DNA from 3 places in the Pannonibacter sp. Q-1 genome. Region 1 is predicted to be linked to each of the others. Evidence: predicted binding sites of a transcription regulator. Region 1 holds the regulator's gene; each other region holds the start of a gene.
The links. The regulator PhoB, encoded in region 1, activates phosphate uptake and scavenging genes when phosphate is short. The targets are predictions, from matches to a motif close to TGTCATNNANCTGTCAT.
Positions count from the first base shown of each region.

Region 1 (7,763 bases):
AAACAAGTTCGAGTTCACCCCGGCTGACTGGCACTCCGCTCTGGCCGCCCAGGTCGTGAAGGATGGCCAGCTCGTTGCCAACCCGAACAAGAAGTGGAGCGATGTGCGCGCTGACCTGCCGGAGCAGGACATCCTCGCCTTCATTCCGGGCACCAAGCATGGCACCCGCGAAGTGTTCGACGAGAAGGTTCTGCACGCTGGCTGCAAGGCCAACGGCATCGAAGAAGCTCTGAAGGCTGCCAACGGTGGTGACGCCAAGGCTGCTGCCAAGGCTTGCATGGCGCTGCGCACCGATGGCGTGTCCATCGACATCGACGGCGACTACACCGAGACCCTGGCTCGCGTTGCTGCCAACCCGCATGGTATCGGCGTGTTCGGTCTGTCCTTCTACCAGAACAACACCGACAAGCTCCAGGTTGCGACCATGGGCGGCATCGTTCCGACGGTCGAGAGCATTGCCAAGGGTGAGTACCCGGTTTCCCGTCCGCTGTTCTTCTACGTGAAGAAGGCTCACATCGGCGTGATCCCGGGCCTGAAGGAATACGTCGAGTTCTTCGTCTCCGACGATATCGCAGGTCCGGATGGCCCGCTCGCTCAGTACGGCCTCGTTTCCGATCCGGAACTGGCTGCGACCCAGAAGGCCGTTGCTGACGAAGTCGTCATGGGTCCGCTCAAGTAAGCGGTTCGAGCCTATGGAAGGCCAGGGTGGCGCAATAGCGCCACCCTTTGCTCTGTGGATTGGATAGCTCATGAGCCTCGGTGCCCTTCTCCTTATAATTGTTGCTCTTGCCTTTGTTGGGGCGTTCGCTGGCAGAAGCCGGGCGGTGGCTCTCGTTGGCGGAGATAGACGGAAACTGCATTCGCTGCCGGGCCACTATGGCACGGTTGTGTTTCTGTTCACGGCCGTTCCGGCGCTCGTGCTGATGGCTGCCTGGCTGTTTTTGTCGCCGGTGATTATTGAAGGAGCGGCGTCGCGGAGTCTTCCGGAGGCGTCATCCGACAGCTCGACTGCCATGACACTGGTGATGACCGACGTTCGCCGTATTGCCGGCGGGCTGCAGGTTCTTGCCCGCCGTGGTGATCTGTCTGAGGAAAGCATCGCGGAAATGCGCGGTGATCTCAGCCTCATTCGCGGCCGCATGGCGCAGGCAGGGGTTGCCCTCGGTGCCGATGTGCGCAGCGAAGTCTTTGAGGCTGCCAAGTCATACCGCGCGATGACCAATTCCTCCCGGTTCATGATGGCCATTGCGGTGATTGCGGTTGCGGCCGCCGGGCTTGTCTGGTCGTTTTTCCGGATTAATCCGGACTTCCGCGCCAGAAATGTCTCCGAGCAGTTCACGCGTTCAATGCTTCTTGCTGCATCGCTCGTCGCCGTGCTGACGACCTTCGGCATTGTGTCGTCCCTGCTGTTTGAGACCTATAATTTCTTCAACATGTACCCTGCGACCGAGTTCTTCTTCGGTACGGTCTGGAATCCGCAGTTCCGCGGCGGCTCCGAACTGGGCATCCTGCCGTTGCTCTGGGGTACCTTGTATGTCTCGACCGTCGCGCTCCTGTTTGCCGTGCCGATTGGCCTTTATGCGGCAATCTACATGTCGGAATATGCGTCCAAGCCGGTTCGAAGCATCGCCAAGCCGCTGCTTGAGCTGCTGGCGGGTATCCCGACCATCGTCTACGGCCTTTTCGCCCTGATCACGGTTGGCCCTTTCCTGCGCGACTACTTCGCCCAGCCCATGGGCCTGGGCAATTCGTCGTCGTCGGTGCTGACTGCCGGTCTCGTGATGGGCATCATGCTCATCCCCTTCGTGTCATCACTCTCGGATGACATCATCAATGCGGTTCCCCAGTCTCTGCGTGACGGCGCCTATGGCCTTGGGGCCACCAGATCCGAGGCGATCCGGCAAGTTGTCTTTCCTGCGGCCTTGCCGGGCATTGTCGGCGCTGTCCTTCTGGCAGCAAGCCGCGCCATTGGCGAGACCATGATTGTGGTGATGGGCGCCGGAGCTGCAGCCAAGCTGGGGCTCAATCCGTTCGATGCCATGACCACCGTTACAGTGAAGATCGTCAGCCAGCTGACAGGTGACACGGAGTTCGCCTCACCGGAGACACTGGTCGCCTTCGCGCTTGGCATGACGCTCTTTGTCTTCACTCTGGGACTGAATGTCGCCGCTCTTTACATCGTCCGTAAATACCGGGAGCAATACGAATGACCAGCGTCGATACTGTTCCGTTCAAATCGATCTATAACCCGGATGCACGGACCAAGCGGAGAAATGCGGCAGAGCGCCGGTTCCGCTTCTATGGAATGACGGCCATTTTCATTGGCTTGATGTCCCTCGTCATCCTTCTGTCTTCAGTGCTTTCCAGTGGCCTTGCTGCATTCAACCAGGCCTTTGTTGAGTTCGATGTGCAGCTGACGGAATCCGCCCTCGACAAGTCGGGCCAGCGGGATCTTGAGGAGATGAAGAAGGTCAGCACGGTCGGCTACGGGAATGTAATCCAGAAGGCGCTTCTGGAGGCTCTGAACCGTGCGGGCATTGAGACCGGCGGTTTGTCCGACAGGGAAATTTTTGATCTCGTCTCCAAGGAAGCACCGGCGACACTGCGCAACATGGTGCTGGCGGATCCGAACCTTGTCGGCCAGACAATCAAGTTCAAGACCTACGCCAACGGCCGTGTCGATGGCTACTTCAAGGGCCGCGTCACGATGGACAGCGCGAAGCTGGATAGCAATATCTCGCCTGAGCAGCTGGAACTCGCCGACAGAATGCGCGCAGCCGGCATGATGTATGAGGGCTTCAACTGGGGCTTCTTCTTCGGACCGGATGCCTCCGACTTGCGTCCTGAAGCGGCAGGTCTGGGTATCGCCTTCCTCGGCTCCATGTACATGATGATGATTGTTCTTGTCCTGGCGGTTCCGATCGGCGTGGCGGCGTCCATCTACCTTGAGGAATTTGCCCCCAAGAACTGGTTTACTGACCTGATTGAAGTCAACATCTCGAACCTGGCAGCCGTTCCGTCAATCGTGTTCGGTATCCTTGGCCTGGCTGTTTTCATCAATTTTGCCGGTCTTCCCCAGTCGGCCTCGCTGGTTGGCGGTCTTGTCCTGACGCTGATGACGATCCCGACAATCATCATTGCCACCCGTGCTGCGCTGCGCGCGGTGCCGCCGAGCATCCGGGATGCGGCGCTTGGGGTCGGTGCGTCGAAGATGCAGTCGATCTTTCATCACGTGCTGCCGCTTGCCGCTCCCGGCATCCTGACTGGAACGATCATTGGCTTGGCTCAGGCCCTTGGTGAAACCGCACCCCTGCTGCTGATCGGCATGGTTTCATTTGTTCGCAGTTTCCCGTCTGCTCCGCCGGAAGGCTTCTTCGAGCCGGCAGCTGCCCTGCCTGTTCAGGTCTTCAACTGGACGCAGCGTGGTGACCCGGCTTTCGTCGAGCGCGCATCCGGAGCCATTATCGTGCTGCTGGTGTTCCTGATCGTAATGAACCTGGTTGCCATCATCCTGCGCCGCCGCTTTGAGCGCCGCTGGTAAGAAAGGGATTACCGATGAATGTCAGCGCAAAAGTGGAGAACGGCGTGACCCACGCAGAACCCAAGATCGTCGCCCGCAAGGTTCAGGTCTATTACGGCGACAAGCACGCCATCAAGGACGTGGACATCAAGATTCAGCCCCGTTCCGTGACCGCCTTTATCGGTCCGTCGGGCTGCGGCAAGTCCACCTTCCTGCGCACCCTCAACCGGATGAACGACACCATCGACATCTGCCGTGTTGAAGGTGACATCCTGATCGACGGCGAGAACATCTACGATCCGAAGGTCGATCCGGTGCAGCTGCGCGCCAAGGTCGGCATGGTGTTCCAGAAGCCGAACCCGTTCCCCAAGTCGATCTACGAGAACGTCGCCTATGGTCCGCGCATCCACGGCCTGACCCGCAACAAGGCGGAACTCGATGAAGTGGTTTCTGCCTCGCTGCAGAAGGCCGGCCTGTGGAACGAAGTGAAGGACCGTCTTGATGGTCCGGGCACGGGCCTGTCCGGTGGCCAGCAGCAGCGTCTCTGCATTGCCCGCGCCATCGCCGTCAGCCCGGAAGTGATCCTCATGGACGAGCCGTGCTCGGCCCTTGATCCGATCGCGACCGCCAAGGTCGAAGAGCTGATCGACGAGCTGCGCACCAACTTCACCATCGTGATCGTGACGCACTCCATGCAGCAGGCTGCCCGCGTGTCCCAGCGCACCGCTTTCTTCCATCTCGGCAATCTGGTCGAGGAAGGGGCGACGCAGGACATCTTCACCAATCCGCAGGACAAGCGCACGCAGGATTACATCACCGGCCGTTTCGGCTGATACTGGATCTTGCGCCCCAGAATTTGAGAGGAACACGACATGTCCGAGCATACCGTTAGCTCGTATGACGAGGAACTGCGCGCCCTGGCCGGCCGGGTCGCCGAAATGGGCGGTCTGGCGGAGAAGCTGGTGAATGATGCCGTCACCGCTCTGCTGACTCACGATCTGCCCAAGGCACAGGCCACCGTTCAGGCCGATGCCAAGCTGGACGAGATGCAGCAGGAAATCGAGGCGAAGTTCATCCGCATCGTCGCCCTGCGCCAGCCGATGGGCCAGGATCTGCGCGAGATCATGGCCGCAGGCCGCATCGCCAACGATCTGGAGCGTGTCGGTGACCTTGCCAAGAACATCGCCAAGCGCGTGATTGCCATCGACGGCGTCTTCAATTCCAAGAAGGCCGCCTTCGGCGTCGAGCACATGTCCGATCTGGCGCTGAACCAGCTCAAGTCGGTGCTGGACGCCTATACGGGCCGTGATGCCGAAGCCGCCAAGGCCGTGCGCGAGCGCGACGATGAGGTGGATGCCATCTACACCTCGCTGTTCCGCGAGCTGCTGACCTACATGATGGAAGATCCGCGCAAGATCACCCAGTGTGCCCACCTGCTGTTCTGTGCCAAGAACATCGAGCGCATTGGTGACCATGCCACCAACATCGCCGAAAACGTCTATTTCATGGTGACCGGTGACCAGCTGCTGGAAGCCCGCCGCAAGATCGACGAGATGGGCATTGCCGAAAACGAAGGCGCCTGATCTGCCTGCCTGTAAGTGACGTCCGGAGCATATTGCCATGCCCAAGGTTCTTATCGTTGAAGACGAAGAGCCCCTGAGCCTTCTGCTGCGCTACAATCTCGAAGCCGAAGGCTATGACGTGGACTCCTGCAACCGGGGAGATGACGCCGAAATCCGGCTGCGGGAGACGCAGCCGGACCTCTTGCTGCTGGACTGGATGCTGCCGGGACTTTCCGGCATCGAGCTGTGCCGCCGCGTCCGGGCCCGGTCCGAAACCGAACGCCTGCCGATCATCATGCTGACGGCACGCGGCGAGGAGGCCGAGCGCATCCGTGGCCTCGCCACCGGGGCTGACGACTATGTGGTGAAACCCTTCTCGATCCCCGAGCTGATGGCCCGCGTGCGCGCCATCCTGCGCCGGGCCCGCCCGGAAGTGGTGTCCACCATGCTGAAGTCCGGCGATCTGGAACTGGACAAGGAAACCCACCGCGTCCGCCGCAACGGCAAGGAAATTCACCTGGGGCCGACCGAGTTCCGCCTGCTGGAATTCCTGATGACCTCGCCCGGCCGCGTCTTCTCGCGCGAGCAGCTGCTCGACGGCGTGTGGGGCCACGATGTCTATGTGGATGAGCGCACCGTCGACGTTCACGTCGGCCGCCTGCGCAAGGCCATCAACAAGGGCAAGGTGAAGGACCCGATCCGCACGGTCCGCGGCGCGGGTTATGCCTTCAACGATCAGTTCGCCGTCGCCAGCTGATCCGCTCTGCTGCAATTATTCTGGAAAGGCCCGCCATCCGTGCGGGCCTTTTGGCTTTTGGAGAAGCGCGCCACTTTGCGCCGGCGTTCCCAGCCGCTCAACAAATGCAGCCGGACGTCCAGCCAACAAAAAAGCCTGCCGCAGCGGGCAGGCTTGATTGGGTGAGGGAGCCGCTTGGGGTGCTGGTTGGCCCCCTCTGAAGCATCAGCCGCGAAGGGCTTTCTTGTCCGGAGCGGCGCGGCGGCGGTCGTTGACCGGCTGGTAGGCGATCCGGCAGTGCTGCGGGCAATAGGGAACGCCGGGCTCCGAATGGCGGCCGCAGAAATAGAAATCCGCAGAGGACGGGTCACCGATCGGCCACTTGCAGGTGCGCTCGGTGAGGGTGAGGATTGTGGCGCGCTCGGTGAAGGGCACCAGTTCGGCGAGCGGTGCTGCTTCCACGTCGATGGCCACATCTTCCTGCGGTGCCATCTTCAGTGCGGTGGCGCCGCGCAGCTGCGGCGTTCCTGCCGAAGGCGTGCGGATGGTGGAGGTGGCCTGCACCGTGGTCTGCTGCGGCGCGGCGGCTGCCGTCACCGGCGCCGTTGCGCTGCGCGGGCGGCGCTGCTTGGTGACAGGGGCCGCCGTCTTGGCGCGGCCCGACAGGCCAAGGCGGTGAACCTTGCCGATGACAGCGTTGCGCGTGATGCCGCCAAGCTCGGCAGCAATCTGGCTCGCGCTCAGACCGTCCGTCCAAAGCTTCTTCAAGAGATCTACGCGTTCGTCAGTCCAGCTCATCTGTCGCACCCCGTCGTTTGCGGCTGTAGAATTTTACGCATTAACCATGAATTAAGGCACGCGTGGTCCGCGCCTTAGTGGCCATATCCAGTATGATTTGGTGAACTACAGCACGACATGTCGTATCCGACTGGTTGGACACTACAATGGGCGGTGAAGGCGAGGCAAGTTGGGGGCAAACATGAACCGGGGACGAAACGACTTTTCCCCAGATAACCGGGGTTGACTTTTACCTTCTGCGGCAATGGCGGAAATGCGCCATTTGCATTGACACCCATAGGCAGGACCGTTGTATAAACGGTCCTTGTTCGGTGTGCCGCCTGCGAGGGCGGCACAGTTCGTTTTGAGAACCCGTTGATGGTAGACGCCCTGGCATGAACCCCATGCGGAAGGCGCGCTTAACTACCTGAAGGAGCAAGGGAAATGACTGCGTCGGCACTTTTCGGCACATACGCACGGGCGGACCTGGATTTCGTCCGCGGAGAAGGCGTCTGGCTGGAGACCGCTGACGGGCGACGCTTTCTCGACTGCGGGTCGGGAATCGCGGTGAATGCGCTGGGTCATTCCCACCCCCATCTCGTCAATGCACTGAAGGCGCAGGCCGAGAAGCTGTGGCACATCTCCAATCTCTACAAGGTTGCGGGGCAGGAAGAGCTCGGCCAGCGGCTGGCGGATGCCACCTTTGCGGACCGGGTGTTCTTTTCCAACTCCGGCGCCGAGGCGATGGAAGCCTGCATCAAGACGGCGCGGCGCTATCATTATGTCAATGGCCGCCCGGAACGGATCGGCATCATCACCTTTGAAGGCGCCTTCCATGGCCGGACCATTGCCACCATCGCGGCGGGCGGCCAGGCCAAGTATATGGAAGGCTTCGGCCCCAAGGCGCCGGGCTTTGATCAGGTGAAGACCGGTGACCTGGATGCGCTGAAGGCGGCCATCGGCCCAACGACAGCAGCGCTCTGCATTGAGCCCATTCAGGGAGAGGGCGGTGTGCGCGAGGTGGATGCGGAATTCCTGCGCAAGCTGCGCGAGATCTGCGATGCCGAAGGCCTGCTGCTGATCTTTGACGAGATCCAGACCGGCGTTGGCCGCACGGGCAAGCTCTTTGCCCATGAATGGGCGGGTGTGACGCCGGACCTGATGGCCG
Region 1 is NZ_JBSXNB010000001.1:298,252-306,014, reverse strand. It holds gene ACVNHC_RS01370 (substrate-binding domain-containing protein) at 1-679, shown strand, start outside; gene pstC (phosphate ABC transporter permease subunit PstC) at 750-2,210, shown strand; gene pstA (phosphate ABC transporter permease PstA) at 2,207-3,541, shown strand; gene pstB (phosphate ABC transporter ATP-binding protein PstB) at 3,556-4,353, shown strand; gene phoU (phosphate signaling complex protein PhoU) at 4,393-5,103, shown strand; gene phoB (phosphate regulon transcriptional regulator PhoB) at 5,141-5,839, shown strand; gene ACVNHC_RS01340 (GcrA family cell cycle regulator) at 6,044-6,616, opposite strand; gene ACVNHC_RS01335 (acetylornithine transaminase) at 7,040-7,763, shown strand, end outside.

Region 2 (7,763 bases), on a different contig from region 1:
CCGAAAGGGGATGACGATGACTGGGAACACTGTGTTGAGGCCTGGCTGGAACGGGGCAAGCATCGCGCTGATGGTGCTGGGCTTCGTGTTGTTCTGGCCGCTCGGACTGGCAATGCTTGCCTATATTCTTTGGGGTGACCGCTTCCAGACGCTGTTTCAGGACGCGCGTGACCAGTGGAACAGAAGCCCGATCAAGAGCGCGGTGAACACCATGAATACGGGAAGCTTTGGCCGGACCGGCAATGTGGCCTTTGACGACTACCGGGAGCGCGAGCTGAAGCGCCTGGAAGAAGAGCGTGCCAAGCTCGATGCCATGCGCGCCGAATTCGATACTTTTCTGCGCGAACTGCGCCGGGCGAAGGATCAGGAAGAATTCGACCGCTTCATGTCTGCCCGCGGCCGCAGCTCCGGCACCACTGGCCCTGCCTGACCGTACGGTCCGGTACGGCGCACCACGCGGGAAGCGGCGCACCTTGCGCCGCTTTCGCCGTTTATACCAAGACGGAACGAGTGAGCCTCAGTGCCTTGGTACCGGGTGTCATTCCCACCTGCGCGGGGCTGACAAGGTGAGGGTGAATGCGCTGCAAGCCACTCCCCCCGCCTGCAAAACCGGATACCCTCTGATACGGTCGAATCACCTCCCGCAGCGCCTGTCTGCGGGCCTTGCAGGAAAGCGGAATGTTCTCACGGCTGCGGCGGCCTGTTTTTCCGGACCACATCGTGCTGCCGCTGAGCGGCGGCGAGATTGCCGTGCGCCTGCGGCCTGATCCGCGCGCGCGGCGCTATCTGCTGCGCCTGCCGCATGACCAGTCCGGCCCGGTGCTGACCATCCCCAAGGGCGGTTCGCTCTCCACCGCCCAGCGCTTTGCCGAAAAGCACGCCGGCTGGCTGGAGGAAAAGCTCGCGGCCCTGCCGCAAACAACCCCCTTTGCCGCCGGATCGGTTGTTCCCGTCCGGGGCGTCCTGCACCGGATCGAGCCTTCCGGCCGCCTGCGCGGGCTGGTGACGGCGGGGCTTGATACAGAAGGTCATCCGGTGCTCAGCGTGCCCGGCGCTGCCGAACATACGGGCCGCAAGGTGGCCGACTGGCTGAAGCGGCAGGCGCGGGCCGATATCGAAGCAGCCGTGGCCCGCCATACGGCCACGCTGGGGGTGAAGGCCACGGCCATTTCCCTGCGCGACACCCGCAGCCGCTGGGGTTCCTGCGCCTCGAACGGACGTCTGTCCTTCTCCTGGCGGCTGATCCTCGCCCCGCCGGAGATCCTCGATTATGTCGCGGCCCACGAGGTGGCGCATCTGCGGGAAATGAACCATTCGGACCGGTTCTGGGCGCTGTGCCGCCAGCTTGCCCCGCACACGCCCAAGGCCCGCCAGTGGCTGAAGGACGAGGGCGGCAAGCTGCATCTCTTCGGCTGATCAGCCGCCGAACAGCCTTCCGATGAAGCCGAGCGGCCCGCCTTCCGAGGGCGGCGGCGGAATGACCCGGCCATCGGCCCCCACATCCGCCGGGGGAATGGGGGCATTGTCGGTGGGCACGGGGCCGTAATTCTGCGGCAGCTGTTCGGCAACACCCGGAAGCCCCGCCACGGGCAGACCGGCATGCGCCTTGTCCATCGCCGCCTTCCAGATCTCCGCCGGCAGCGAGCCGCCCGTCGCCTTCTTCGTCGGGCTGTTGTCGTCATTGCCGAGCCAGACGGTGGCCGTCAGGTTGCCGGTGTAGCCGATGAACCAGGCATCGCGGAAATCCTGGCTGGTGCCCGTTTTGCCGCCTGCCGGGCGCTGATCGGCCAGCATCGCCTTCTTGCCCGTGCCGGTGACCAGCGTCTGCGCCATCATGTGGTTCATCTGGGCAAGGCGCAGGCCGTCGATCACCTTGCCCGTTCCATCCCCCTGCCGGGCATAGAGCGTGCGGCCCTCCACCGTGCGGATGCGGCGGATGACATGCGGCACAACCCCGTAACCGCCATTGGAAAAGGGCACGTAAGCCGCCGTGATCTCCAGCGGCGTCACCTCCGATGTGCCCAGCGCCAGCGAGGGATTGGCCGCCAGTTGCGAGCGGATGCCCAGCTTCTGCGCCACCTTCACCACCTTTGCCGGACCGGTCTCCACCGCCAGCCGCGCAGCCACCGTGTTGAGGGACATGGCCAGCGCGTCGGTCAACGTGACATCGCCGTAATATTGCTTGGTATAGTTCTGCGGCCGCCAGCCCTTGAGGGAGAAAGGCTCGTCCCGGCGGATCGTGTCCGGCGTCATGCCGCTTTCCAGTGCCGCCAGATAGACGAAGGGCTTGAAGGCGGAGCCCGGCTGGCGGCGGGCGTTGGTGGCGCGGTTGAACTGGCTCTTCTGATAATTCCGGCCGCCGACCATCGCCCGCACGGCCCCAGCCGTGTCCATGATGACGATGGCGCCCTGGGAGACGCCGAGCTCCCGGCCATGGGTGTTCAACGCGCCAACAAGTGCGGATTCCGCTGCCAGCTGCATGGCCGGATCAATGGTGGTGTCGACGATGATGTCGCTGTCGATGGATCCGGCAAACTGCGGCAGCAGGTCCATCACCCAGTCCGCCACATAATTGGCGCTGGCGGTGTTCCTGTCGCTGACCACCTGCGCGGGCTCGCTCATGGCGGTCCGGGCGGCCGCTGCATCAATGAACCCGGCATCGCGCATGGCGGTCAGAACCACCTTGGAACGCTCATAGGCCAGCTCGGGATTGCGCGTGGGGGCATAGCGGCTGGGCGCCTTCAGCAGGCCCGCCAGAACGGCGGCTTCCTGCAGGGTGACCAGCCGCGCCGACTTGCCGAAATAGCGCCGCGCAGCCGCATCCACCCCATAGGCGCCGGCGCCCAGATAGACGCGGTTGAGATACATCTCCAGGATCTCATCCTTGGAGTATTTGGCTTCCAGCCACAGCGCCAGCACCACTTCCTGCACCTTGCGCTTCAGGGTGCGGTCAGGCTCGAGAAACAGGTTCTTGGCCAGCTGCTGGGTCAGCGTCGAGCCGCCCTGCACCAGATTGCCGGAGGTGAAATTGACGGTGAAGGCGCGAACCAGACCGATCGGGTCCAGCCCGAAATGGTCTTCGAACCGCCGGTCCTCGATGGCAATCACCGCCTGCGGCAGATAGGCCGGAAGCTGCTCCAGCCGCACGGCCTCGCCGCCGGTGTCGCCCCGGTTGGCCAGAAGCTCGCCGGTGGTGGCGACGATCTTCACATTGGGCGGGCGGGCCGGAACCTTCCATTCGGAGGTGGGCGGCAGATGGGCCGCGTAATAGACGACCACACCGGTGGCGGCGATACCGCCCCAGATGGACAGGACGAAGCCCCAGTAGAACAGCTTGCGGATCAGCCAGAACAGCGGATTGGACGAGCGGGCGCGGCTGCGCCGGGCTTTCTTTTTGGCCTTGCCCTTGCCGCCTGCCTTTGCGGGCCGCTTGCGGCGGGGGGCGGGGGCGTCGCTGTCGTCAGCGCGCGGGCGCCGGGGCCGTCTGGCCGGGCGCTCTGCCGAAACGTCACCGGTTCCCGGGCGCACATCGTAAAGATCGCCGCTGGCAGAGCCAAACGCCGGTTCAATCCGATTGCTGCCTGCCGGGCGGCGTGCCATGAGCCTCTCGTCACTCTGCGGGCCTGCGCGGGGAGCACAGGCAGTCTGCATCAAACTAGAGCGGCTGGTTTAAGGCGGCGTTAAGCCTTGGGCGCCGGATGAGGCGTGGATGCGGAGCCCCGCAAACAAAAACCGCCGCCCCGGAGAGGCAGCGGTCCTTTGGCGTTGGATGCGGATAGTTCGCCAGCTCAGCTTGAGTAGCGCGAGGCGTCCGCACCGTAATAATTCACGTAGCGCTCATTCAGCTGCGTCACCGGCATGACAATGAGAACGTCTGTGGTGCCGAACTGATAGTCGACCACGGCCCCGTCACCGATATAGGCGCCGAGGCGCAGGTAGCCCTTCACCAGCGGCGGCAGTTCACGCAAGGTGGCCTTGTCGTTCAGCTCTTCGCGGGCAACGCGGTTCATCTCGACATAGCGCTCCGCCACGGCGCGCACGCGCCAGGATTCCGGCGCACGGGCATGGTGGTGCAGGAAGGAAAGCTGGTTGGCGATCCGGTCCGGATCCGTGCCCTCGATGGAGGCACAGCCGATCATCACGTCGATGCGGTGGCGGATCACATAGGCCCAGATGCCGTGCCACAGCAGCTCGACCGTGCGCTTGTTGCGGTAGGGCTTGAGCACGCAGGAGCGGCCCAGTTCCAGAAAGCGCAGGCCCGGATTGGCATCGACCAGCGGCTGGATGTCATATTCGCTGGCGGTGTAGAAGCCGCCGTTTGCCTCGGCCACGTCCTGGCGCAGCAGGCGGTAGGTGCCGACGATCTGCGGCTGCAGGCGGCCCAGCTTGTTGCGCTTCATCGAGGCATGGTCAACGACCAGAAGGTGATCGCAGATGGCGTCAAAGGCATCCATGTCGCGGCGGGCGGCGAGGGTCTGCGCATCGGCGATGGCGGACATTTCCTCGTAGAAGACGTGATAGCGCAGGCGCTGCGCCTTCTTCACCTCACGCGCGGTGCGGGCGAGGCGCACCTCCAGCGATCCGACACGGCCAAGGGAAAGATCGCCGTAAAGGCCTGTTTCGCCATGCAGAGACTTGGCGAAACCTGGGAAAAAGCGCGCGGAAATGCCCTGTTCGCCCATCATCGGCACGAACTTCTGCACGAGCTTGCGCGGAGAAAATAGACCTGGCCGCATCATTGAGATTCGGTCCCCTATCTGCCTCGGTTGTTTCCCACCGGGGGCCCTGCGAAACCGTTGCCGCAGGCCTCGTTTGTCCTGTCAGATTGCTGCGCCGCTGCAGTGATTCTCATCCCCTTAACCGGCGAAACCCTGATCTTGCCGTAGACCATAGTTTTCCAACACTAGCATGACAACGGCCAGCGTTCACAATATTTCGTGACGGTAACAATCCGGGAGCGGCACTATGTCCGGGAGGGCAGATTTTCCAATGCGTCTTCAACGGCTTCGCGGGAAAGCGGTTTTGTGAGGAAACCGGCAACACCGCTCGCTCTTGCCCGGTCGCGGGCGGCCGGCATCACGTCCGCCGTGACGATCAGCACCGGCACATGCGGGCGCCCGCGGGCGGTTTCGATCTCGCGAATCTGGGCCATGGCATCCAGCCCGTCGAGCCCCGGCATGTGCAGGTCCATCAGGATGGCATCGAAATTCTGCTCGCTGGCCGCGCGCCAGGCCTCCAGACCGTCGGGCACCACCGTCACCTCATGGCCGAGCTTGCGCAGCAGCGCTTCGCCCAGAAGCCGGTTGATATCGTTATCCTCGGCCAGCAGCAGCCGCAGCGGCCGGGCCGGAGCAAGCCGGTGCGGCGCGCCGGGAATGCGCTCGGGCGGCAGATCCACGGCCGCTTCCCAGGCCAGCGTTTCACCGCCTTCGCCCATGAGGCTGGCAATGATGCGCCGGAGCGTGCGCCCGCGCACGGGCCGCACCAGATAGGCGGAGAACCCTGCCTCGCGCAGCCGGTCCAGCCGGTCCCGCTCCTGCGGGGTCACGAGAACAATAGCCGGCGCCACGCAGCCCGCTGCCCGGGCCGTGGCCAGCCAGCCCGCGCCATCGGCCACCGCGCCATGCTCCAGCAGCACGAGGTCCGCATGGGGCAGGGCATCGGCCAGCGTGTCGTCTCCCGGCTGCACCAGCTGCACCCTGGCGCCATGGGTGGTGAACTGCAGCGCCAGCGCTTCGCCCTCGATCACGCCCTGTGACACGATCACAATGCGGCGGCCTGTCAGGCATTCAAGACCGGCATCACCGGCAGCATCGGGAGCTTCGGGCAGCGGCAGGCAGATGCGGAAGACGGCACCCTTGCCTTCCTCGGCCACCGCTTCCACCGTGCCTTCCATCAGCCCCACGAGCCGGCGGACGATGGCAAGCCCAAGCCCCGTGCCGCCATAGCGGCGGGCAGGGCCGTGGTCCACCTGCTCGAACTCGCCGAACAGCCGTTCGGCATCCGCCGCCGAAAAGCCGATGCCGGTGTCGCGCACTTCCAGCGTCAGCAGGCTGCCGCTGCCCTGCGGCGTGATGGCGAGGCTGATGAGGACGCCGCCCTCTTCGGTGAACTTGATGCCGTTTCCGGCCAGATTGAACAGGATCTGCCGCAGCCGGTTGGCATCAGCCGTTACGATACGGGGAATTGCCGGGTCGGCGGTGAAGCCGATCTCCAGCCCCTTGGCATGGGCACGCGGCGCCAGCAGTTCCACCACATGCTCAGCGAGGCTTTCGAGGTCCACCGGTCCCGGCTGGATCGTCAGTTTGCCGGCTTCGGCGCGGGAGAAGTCCAGCAGCTCGTCGATCAGCAGCAGCAGCGTTTCGCCGGAGGTTTCCAGCGCCCGCACATAGGCTCTCTGCTCATGGGTGAGATGGGTGTCGGACAAAAGCGCCGCCATGCCCAGAATGCCGTTGAGCGGCGTGCGCACCTCGTGGCTGACCGTCGCCAGAAAGCGGGACTTGGCCTCGCTGGCGCTTTCCGCATTCTGGCGTGCGGCCAGAAGCTCCTCTTCCATCTTGCGCCGCGCCGTGACGTCACGCAGCACGGTCTGCAGTACCGGCGTTCCACGCGGCCCTTCCCGCACGGTCACGTCGATGCGGGAGAACCAGCGCGGGCCTTCGCGGGTGTCGAGCAGGATATCCCCAAAGACGCCGGTGGCTTCGGCGCTGAGCAGATCCTGCGGCGTATCCGCCAGCGGCAGCTCCAGCTTTTCGCCGGGGCGCGGGCTCTGCTCCGGCCAGAACAGGCTTCCGGCCGCCGGATTGGCATAGATGACGTTTTCTTCCATGTCGCGGCGGATGACCACATCGCCCAGCGCATGGAGAATGCTGGCATGGCGCTCGTCGGATTCGCGCAGCTCCCAGGCGGCATCTTCCAGCTCTTCGATGCGCTGGTTCAGCCGGTGGGTCTCCACTGCTGCTGTGCCGAGTGCGGTCTGCAGGCGGTGGCGGTCATCATGAATGACACAGGCGATGGCGAGCCCGCCTGCGGCAAAACCGAGAACCAGCGCCAGAAGCCGCTCGTAAGGCCCGCCGCCGAGCAGCAGAAGGGCAGCAATCAGCGCCAGAACGCCAATAGCTGCGGCCAGTGTGAGAACCCGTTCGTGACCGAACCGGCGCCCGGCGCGGGTCAGGGCGTCGGGCTCGTCCGGCGCGGATCCGGGCTGACCGGCCTTGCCCTTCGGCGGACGCTTTGCGTCTTTCGGGCTTTGCGGGCGCTTCTGCCCCTCCGGGCGCTCGGGGCCGTCCGGCTGTTGTGCCTTCGGGCCCGTTCCCGCTTCAGCCTTGCTGCCGTTTCCGTCTGCCGATTGCGGTCGCATGCCCTGTCCCCAGCGGCCTGCACGGCAGGCCTGATCCTGATGAAGGCCCGGCAAGGTTCTGCGGGCACAGCCGGAAACAAGCTTGCAGTCCAATCCCTTGAAAAAGCCTTTCGAATTTTAGGCTTTTCATCTTCCCCGATCAGTCTTCCCTTCAGCCTCCCATGCCGGTGATCCCGGCTTCCCAGCCGAGAATGGCGCGTTTGCGGGTCAGGCCCCAGTGATAGCCGCAAAGCCCGCCGGTGCGTCCCAGCACCCGGTGGCAGGGCACGACAAAGGAAATCGGATTGCGCCCCACGGCCGAGCCCACCGCCCGCGCCGCGCTGGGTTTGCCAAGGCTGCGGGCAATGTCGGAATAGGTGGTCGCCTTGCCCATGGGGATCTTCAGCAGCGTGCGCCAGACGCG
Region 2 is NZ_JBSXNB010000005.1:16,383-24,145, reverse strand. It holds gene ACVNHC_RS15015 (DUF2852 domain-containing protein) at 17-430, shown strand; gene ACVNHC_RS15010 (M48 family metallopeptidase) at 679-1,416, shown strand; gene ACVNHC_RS15005 (transglycosylase domain-containing protein) at 1,417-3,600, opposite strand; gene olsB (l-ornithine N(alpha)-acyltransferase) at 3,789-4,685, opposite strand; gene ACVNHC_RS14995 (ATP-binding protein) at 4,964-7,360, opposite strand; gene ACVNHC_RS14990 (methylated-DNA--[protein]-cysteine S-methyltransferase) at 7,512-7,763, opposite strand, start outside.
Region 2: olsB (l-ornithine N(alpha)-acyltransferase) is a predicted target of PhoB. The motif match lies at 4,898-4,914, and genes of this name have one in related genera.

Region 3 (7,763 bases), on a different contig from region 1:
GAGGCAGGCGCGGCGCGCAACGCGCTCGACTGCGCCCTGTGGGACCTTGAGGCCAAGACGGCCGGCACCAGTGCCGCGGCGCTCGCCGGCCTTGCCGGCCTGAAGCCGCTGGTGACCGCCTATACGCTCAGCGTCGGCACGCCGGAGAGCATGGGGGCAGCAGCAGCCAAAGCGGCCTCCCGCCCGCTGCTGAAGGTGAAGCTGGCCGGACCGGGAGACGATGAGCGCATCGCCGCCGTCCGCGCCGCAGCACCGGAGGCAAGGCTGATCGTCGATGCCAACGAGGCCTGGGACGAAAGCTGCTTCGCGGTCAATATGGCGGCCTGTGTGGCCGCAGGCGTTGAACTGATCGAACAGCCCTTGCCGGCCGGCGATGATGGGCTGCTGGCCAGCGCAGAGCGGCCGATTGCGGTCTGTGCCGATGAAAGCCTGCACACCCGGCATGAACTGGCGAGCCTGCGCCAGCTCTATGATGCGGTCAACATCAAGCTCGACAAGGCCGGTGGCCTGACCGAAGCCCTGGCGCTGGCTGCAGACGCCAGAGCCCTGGGCTACAAGATCATGACCGGCTGCATGCTGGGCACGTCCCTCGGCATGGCCCCTGCCCTGCTCCTGGCCCAGACGGCCGATTTTGTCGATCTGGACGGCCCGCTGCTGCTGACCGCGGACCGGGAAGGCGGCCTCACCTATGAAGGCAGCCTCGTCTATCCGCCTCAGGCCAGCCTCTGGGGCTGAGATCCTGGGAGCCGAAGCGTCTCATGCCAAGGCTTTCGATGCTGACGCATCACGCCTTGAAAATGCTCAAGCGCCGCAAGGGTTTAACCAATGCTCGATGAGAAAAGCTCATCGAGCATTGATATCAGTCCGCCGCCCGTGTCTGACAGCCGGGGTGGCGGGCAAGGAAGAGAAGCCCGATCAGGGCCGCCGCCGCCATCACCGACATGGCGTAAAAGGCAAAAGCAGGCGCTGCCGCATAAAGCGGCCCGCTGAACCATGTGGCCGTCGCCGTCAGAAACCCGGTGGACGTTGCCATCAGGCTCTGCCCTGTCGCAGACCAGCGCATGGGCACGGCCTGCGCAATCAACGCAACGCCCCCCAGATGCACGGCCCCAAAGGAGAGACCGTGCAGGGTCTGCATCAGCACGATGAAGGCAGGGTCCTGCACATGGGTAAACAGCGCCCAGCGAAGCACCGAGCCTGCGGTCCCGATGATGATCAGGCGCATGGGCGTCAGCCAGGCCGGCAGCCTTGCCGCAAACAGGAAGAGCAGGATCTCCGCCGTCACGCCGACGGACCAGAGCGGCCCCATCAGATGCTCTGGTACGCCCGTCTTGGTCCAGTAAATCGTTGAAAACGCATAATAAGCCGAATGCGCCGCCTGCGAGAGGCCGATGAGCGTGACCAGCGCCAGAAACCAGGGCTCACGGAAAACGGCAGGCTTCTTGTCTGCCGCCTGCGCCGCTGCGGAGGCCTCCCGGGCTTCACGTTCAGGATTGCGCATCGGGGGCAGCGTCCCGGCCACGAGCACTGTCGCCGCCATCGAGCCAAGGATACCGGCAAGATAGGGCATTTCCGTGTGCGGCATCATCAGCCATCCGGCAAGAACAGTGCCTGCCACGAAAGCCGCAGAACCCCAGAGGCGCATGCGCCCATAGGGGGCGCCGGTCTGGCGCACGACATCCAGCGCATAACCATCGGCCAGCGGCACAATCGGTGCCCAGCAGACCATCAGCCCCATCACCGCAACCACCGCCAGAACATAACTTGACGTAAAGGCAAATAGCGCAAGAAAAGCCATACCCATCAAAGAGTAAAAGCAGATCGAAAGACGGCGCAGGCCAGTCTTGTCGGAGAGTCCCGTCAGAAATGGAGAGGCTGCAATCTTTGCATAGGTGCCAATTGCGAGAGCAAATGAGACTTCCGTAACTGAGTATGATCTATTTGCAAGAATGATCGGAAAAAATGGGAGGAATAGTCCCGTACCGACAAAATTGACACCATAGAGAGCACTCACCCGGGGGGCGAGCCCAACTTGGAACATCTTCATGAAGGATCGAACCTTGACGGCCTAAAGGGATGTTAACTTCTTGGGCCTACTATACCGCATGAGTTGGAGGAACATTCGAATCGAATGTCCGCTGCAGCGAATAGGACGCCGAGACGATACGATGGCAGAAACCGAACCGCCAGTCCTGATACCGGAGCACGAGTATCTCACACTGGAGCAGACCCTTTCGGAATCGGATCGCGGCCGCCGCTTTCTGACCGAATATCTGCGCCGCCACCGCAGCTCCGAAACAAATTCCATTCTTGATGCCATCGCCCGGCTTGAGAAGATGATGCGCCGGGAACGCAGCGTTCCCGATCTCAACCGCATCCGCCTCGACATTGCCGACATGCATGAGGCGATCGAACGCACCAAGCGTGAGATTTCCAACATCAAGAAGGAAGATGAGGAGAGCAACCGTTTCACGGATGCCTCGCACGAGCTGGATGCGATCATCACGCAGACGGAAGGCGCGACGCAGGACATCCTGAACGCTGCGGAAAAGATCCAGGAATATGCCTGGACCCTGCGCGAGAACGGTGCCGACGAATCGGTCTGCGACGATATCGATGCCAAGGCCACCGAAATCTTCATGGCCTGTTCCTTCCAGGATCTCACCGGCCAGCGCACCCAGAAGGTGGTGCATGTTCTGCGCTACCTCGAAAGCCGCATCAACCTGATGATCGGCATCTGGGGCATCGAGGACGTGAATGCCGACGATACCGCCGGCCCGGTCGATTCCCGCCCGGATGCGCATCTCCTCAACGGCCCGCAGCTTGCCGGCAAGGGCGTCAGCCAGTCCTTCGTTGACGACGTGATGGGCGGAGAAGCAGAAGACCAGAGCAGCGGTTTCTTCAGCGTCGAATTCGGCAATGAGCCAGCCGCTCCGGCTCCTGCCCCGGCGGCCAAGGCTGCAGCGGCCCCGGCTGCAAAGCCCGCAGCCAAGGCAACTCCTGCCCCCGCGAAGATCGAAGAAGACCAGCATGTCGATCAGCTGGATGCAGCCACGATTGACGCCATTTTCGAGCAGACAGACGAAGCCTTTGCTGGCGAAGCCGGTTTCGATGACCCGGAACAGGAAATGGGCGAGGACGACATCGCCAAGCTGTTCGACATGGGCGGCGGTGATGAGACCCCGGCGGAAGAGACCCAGGCAGATGCCGAGTGGGAAGCGGCCGAGGAATTTTCCGAGGACGAAGACCCGCTGGCCATGCTGACCGAGAGCGAGCGTCAGGCCCTGTTCAGCTGACCGCTCCAGAAACAGCACAATCCAAGGAAAACCCCGGCCACACCGGGGTTTTCGCATGTTTGAGACCTAATGAACCTGCTCAGACAGCCAGCGCCCTTGCGAGCGTTTCCGGATCGATGTTGCCGCCGGACAGGATCGCAACCACAGGGCCGTTTCCGGCGGGCATCTTGCGGAAGAGAACCGAGGCAAGCGCCACCGCTCCGCCCGGCTCCACCACCAGCTTCAGTTCGCGGAAGGCAAAGGCAACAGCGGCCAGCGCTTCGTCATCGCTCACCACCAGCCCGCGCGCCTTGCGGCGGGTCAGGACCTCGAAGGAGAGTTCGCCCGGGCTTTCGGTGAGGATCGCATCGCAGACCGAGCCGGAGCCATTGGCATTCACCTCGCGCCGCCCGCTGGCGAGCGAGCGGGCATAGTCGTCAAAGCCTGCCGGTTCGCAGGTGTAGACCACGGCACCGGCCAGCCCCTCTTCCAGCCCCAGCGCCACACCGCTGGTGAGCCCGCCGCCGCCCGTGCAGGCTGCGACGGCTTCGATATCAAGACCGAGAGCTGCGGACTGGCGGACAATCTCAAGGCCAATCGTGCCCTGCCCGGCAATGACGCCCCGGTCATCATAGGGATGCACGAAAGTGGCGCCGTTTTCCTCACAGATGGCTTTGGCGATAGCGATGCGGTCTTCGACGCCGCGCTTGTAGGTAACGACCCGGGCACCCATCTCCGCCGTGCGCTTCAGCTTGATGGCAGGCGCATCCTCCGGCATGACGATGACGGCAGGCATGCCGAGGATGCGCGCTGCCTCCGCCACGCCTTGCGCATGATTGCCCGAAGAGCAGGCCACAACGCCGGCCGCGCGCTCCCCCTCCGGGATCTGCGACAGACGGTTGAAGGCACCGCGAAACTTGAAGGAGCCCGTCCGCTGGAGATTTTCAGGCTTCAGCCAGACCTTCCGCCCCGCCGCTTCATCCAGCACCTTGAAGGACAGGAGCGGCGTTTCAAAAGCATGGCCTTGCAGCCGTGCGGCCGCGGCCTTCACATCATCAAGCGAGAGGGTACCTGTCATGGCCGGTCTCCGGAAATATGCGATTTCCGAGACCTAGCAACAGCTTGGTCATGCGGCAACGAAAGGCTTGTCACCGTGGCAATTCAGGCCGGGACAGGTTCAGGCGGGGACAGGCTCTGGCAGCTTGCCATCGTGGCGCGAACTATAGGCGTCGATGGCATTGTCCAGGAACTGGCGGGAGCTTGCCTCCCAGCTGAAGCCAAGCGCCACCTGGCGGCAATAGCTGCGGGGAATATCAAGAGCGGCAAGGGCTGCCGCCTGCAGGTCCGTATCGAGAACCCCTGCGCCGCTGTCGCCGATGACATCCAGCGGCCCCATCACAGGATAGGCCGCAACCGGCACGCCGCAGGCCAGCGCCTCCAGCAGCACATTGCCGAACGTATCCGTCAGCGAGGGGAAGACGAAGACATCGGCCGAAGCATAGGCACGGGCCAGATCTTCGCCCGTCTTGGGACCTGTGAAAAGCACGTCCGGATAGGCCTTGCGCAATGTCTCCAGCTGCGGGCCACTGCCGACGACCACCTTGCTGCCGGGCAGATCCAGATTGAGGAAAGCCTCGATGTTCTTTTCCACCGCCACCCGGCCCACATTCATGAAGATGGGGCGCGGCAGATCCGGCGGCAGGACAGAGCCCTCATAGGGGCGGAACAGCTCCGCATCCACCCCGCGCGACCAGCGCATCAGATGGGTGAAACCACGCTCGGCCAGATCCTTCTCCAGGCTGCCGGTCGCCACCATGCAGCCCTGCCCGGCATTGTGGAAGCGCCGCAGCCACCTGTAGGTGACAGACACCGGCACCGGCAGGCGCGCCGCCAGATATTCCGGAAAGCGCGTGTGATAGCTCGTCGTGAAGACCTTGCCCTGCTTCAGCGCGACAGAGCGGGCCATCAGACCCAGCGGGCCTTCGGTGGCAATGTGCAGATGGTCACAGGCGAACCGGTCCATGATCGCTGCCACGCGTGCGCGGGTGGTCAGCGACAGACGGATTTCCGGATAGGTGGGGCACGGCAGGGTGCGGAAGAGCTGCGGCGTCAGAAACTCAACGCGCAGACCCATGCGCAGCAACTGGTTCGCGGTCAATTCCAGAGAACGGACCACACCATTGATCTGCGGATGCCAGGCGTCTGTGACGATGAGAATAGATGTCATGCCGCGACGGAGCGCTCCCCCATCCCCTGTTCCGCCTGCTGTTCGGCCGGACGCTGCACCCATCTTATAACCTCGAACGTTCCGTCGTGATGCTCGGCAACCGCCGTGCAGCTTTCGACCCAGTCACCGGTGTTGATGTAGTGGATGCCGTCGATATCATGACTGGCGGCATGGTGAATGTGGCCGCAGATGACCCCGTGAACGCCCTTGCGGCGGGCTTCATCGGACAGGGCGTCCTCGAAGCGGCCGATGAAGTTCACGGCATTTTTCACCTTCAGCTTTGCCCAGGCCGAGAGTGACCAGTAGGTGAGGCCGAGACGGCGGCGCACAAGATTGAAGCCGGTATTGAGCGCCAGCGCCGTCACATAGGCCTTGTCGCCGAAGAAGGCGAGCCACTTGGCATGACGGATGACCACGTCGAACTGGTCACCGTGGATGACCAGATACTCGCGCCCGTCGGCTGCCGTATGCACGACACTGTCCGCCACCTCGACGCCGCCGAAATGGGTCCCGAGGAAGTCCCGCAGGAATTCGTCATGATTGCCGGGAATATAGAAGATGCGCGCACCCTTGCGGGCCTTGCGCAGGATCTTCTGGATCACGTCATTATGCGCCTGCGGCCAGTACCAGCTGCGCTTCAGCCGCCAGCCGTCGACAATATCGCCGACCAGATACACGGTCTCGGCGTCATTGTACTTCAGGAAGTCGAGCAGAAGATCTGCCTGGCATCCGCGCGTCCCAAGATGAACATCCGAAATGAACAGGGCCCGGTAATGCTGGCCCTCCTGCAGAGCTGTCATGTCTGGCGCTCCCGATTACCTTTTGCCCCCTTAGACGCGATTCAGGTATCAGGATTATGACAGCAAAGTTTTTCACAAGCAGACGCCCAGTTTTCTGGCGAAATTTATTATTGAACAAAAGACATTTACGGAAAAATGCGACAGTTCAATGAATGACCGGAACGGACGTTTGTCCCGGAAATGCAAACGGCCGGCACCCGCGGGTACCGGCCGTCTTTGATACCGCTGGATAGGCGGTCAGAAGCGGTAGCGCATGGCAGCGCTGACGATGTTGACCGAGGCATCCGCCTTGCCGGCGAACACGATGGGCGCAGCCGCGCTGTAGTCCTGGTGCCCCGGCGCGATACGAATATTCGCATCGCGGCCGATGATGTGGGTGTAGCCCAGGTCGAAGGCCAGATTGTCCAGCACCTTGTAGCTGGCACCCGCGCTCAACCAGATCCGGTCACTGTCCGGCAGGCGGGCGGAGCGGATCTTGTCGTCAATGGGCGACCATTCATAGGCCGCACCTGCCCGAACAGTCAGGTGCTCGTTGACATCATATTCCGCACCCAGAGCCGCAAACCAGCCGTCGTTGTAGTTGAACTTCAGCGTGGTCAGCGTGGCGCCATTGGCCTGAAGCGTGACCTTGGGCGACTTCAACCGGCTCCAGTTGGCCCACTCCACGGTGCCAGCACGCGAAAGCTGTCGGTGATGCGCTGCTTGGCAGACAAGGTGACGGTTTCGGGCGTGATCAGCGAGGCATAGATCGGAACTGCAGCGGCCGACGTGATCGTCCCGTCAAGATCGTGAGCCACACCCGAACGGTAGCCGAGACCGAACTCGGTACCGGCAAAGGGCTTGTAGATCACGCCTGCGGTAACACCCACGCCGATGTTGTCGCCTTCAAGCGTCGTGACGGGCGGCGTGGTGGAAGCATTCGTACCTGTTCTCAGCCGCACGCTGAAATACTGCACCTGCACACCCGCGCCAAAAGCCAGCTGGTCATTCACCTTATAGCCGACCATCGGGTTGGCGTTGATCGAGAACGCCTTCGAGCCCGCATTGTAGGTCTGGCCTGCCCAAGGCACGCCGCCATCCGGTTTGGTCGAAAGACCGAACGGCGCATTCACGGCAAGACCAAAGAATACCTGATCGTTGACGTTGTATGCCGTGTAGCTGGAGCCGATCCAGGCATCGGACGCAATGTCGCCGCCGTTGCCATAGGCGCGCAACGTGGAGGTCGAATCAAGATTGATATTGGCCTTGGGCGCAATCAGCGCGTGATGGGACTCGGTGGTGATGCCCAAGCCTGCACCTGTGATCGCCGCCGGGTTCCAGAACATCGACGAGATCGACGGACCGGTCGTTGCATTACCGGCGAAGGACATACCTTGATAATAAGCGCTCTGCTCACGCAGCGCAAAACCGCCTGCATAAGCCTGCCCCGCAACAGAGATCATCCCGATGGCGGTGGTGCAC
Region 3 is NZ_JBSXNB010000004.1:718,892-726,654, forward strand. It holds gene dgcA (N-acetyl-D-Glu racemase DgcA) at 1-735, shown strand, start outside; gene ACVNHC_RS14790 (MFS transporter) at 860-2,047, opposite strand; gene ACVNHC_RS14795 (protein phosphatase CheZ) at 2,169-3,296, shown strand; gene ACVNHC_RS14800 (threonine ammonia-lyase) at 3,376-4,353, opposite strand; gene ACVNHC_RS14805 (glycosyltransferase family 4 protein) at 4,453-5,502, opposite strand; gene ACVNHC_RS14810 (UDP-2,3-diacylglucosamine diphosphatase) at 5,499-6,302, opposite strand; partial or broken gene ACVNHC_RS14815 (OmpP1/FadL family transporter) at 6,540-7,763, opposite strand, start outside.
Region 3: ACVNHC_RS14810 (UDP-2,3-diacylglucosamine diphosphatase) is a predicted target of PhoB. The motif match lies at 6,348-6,364, and genes of this name have one in related genera.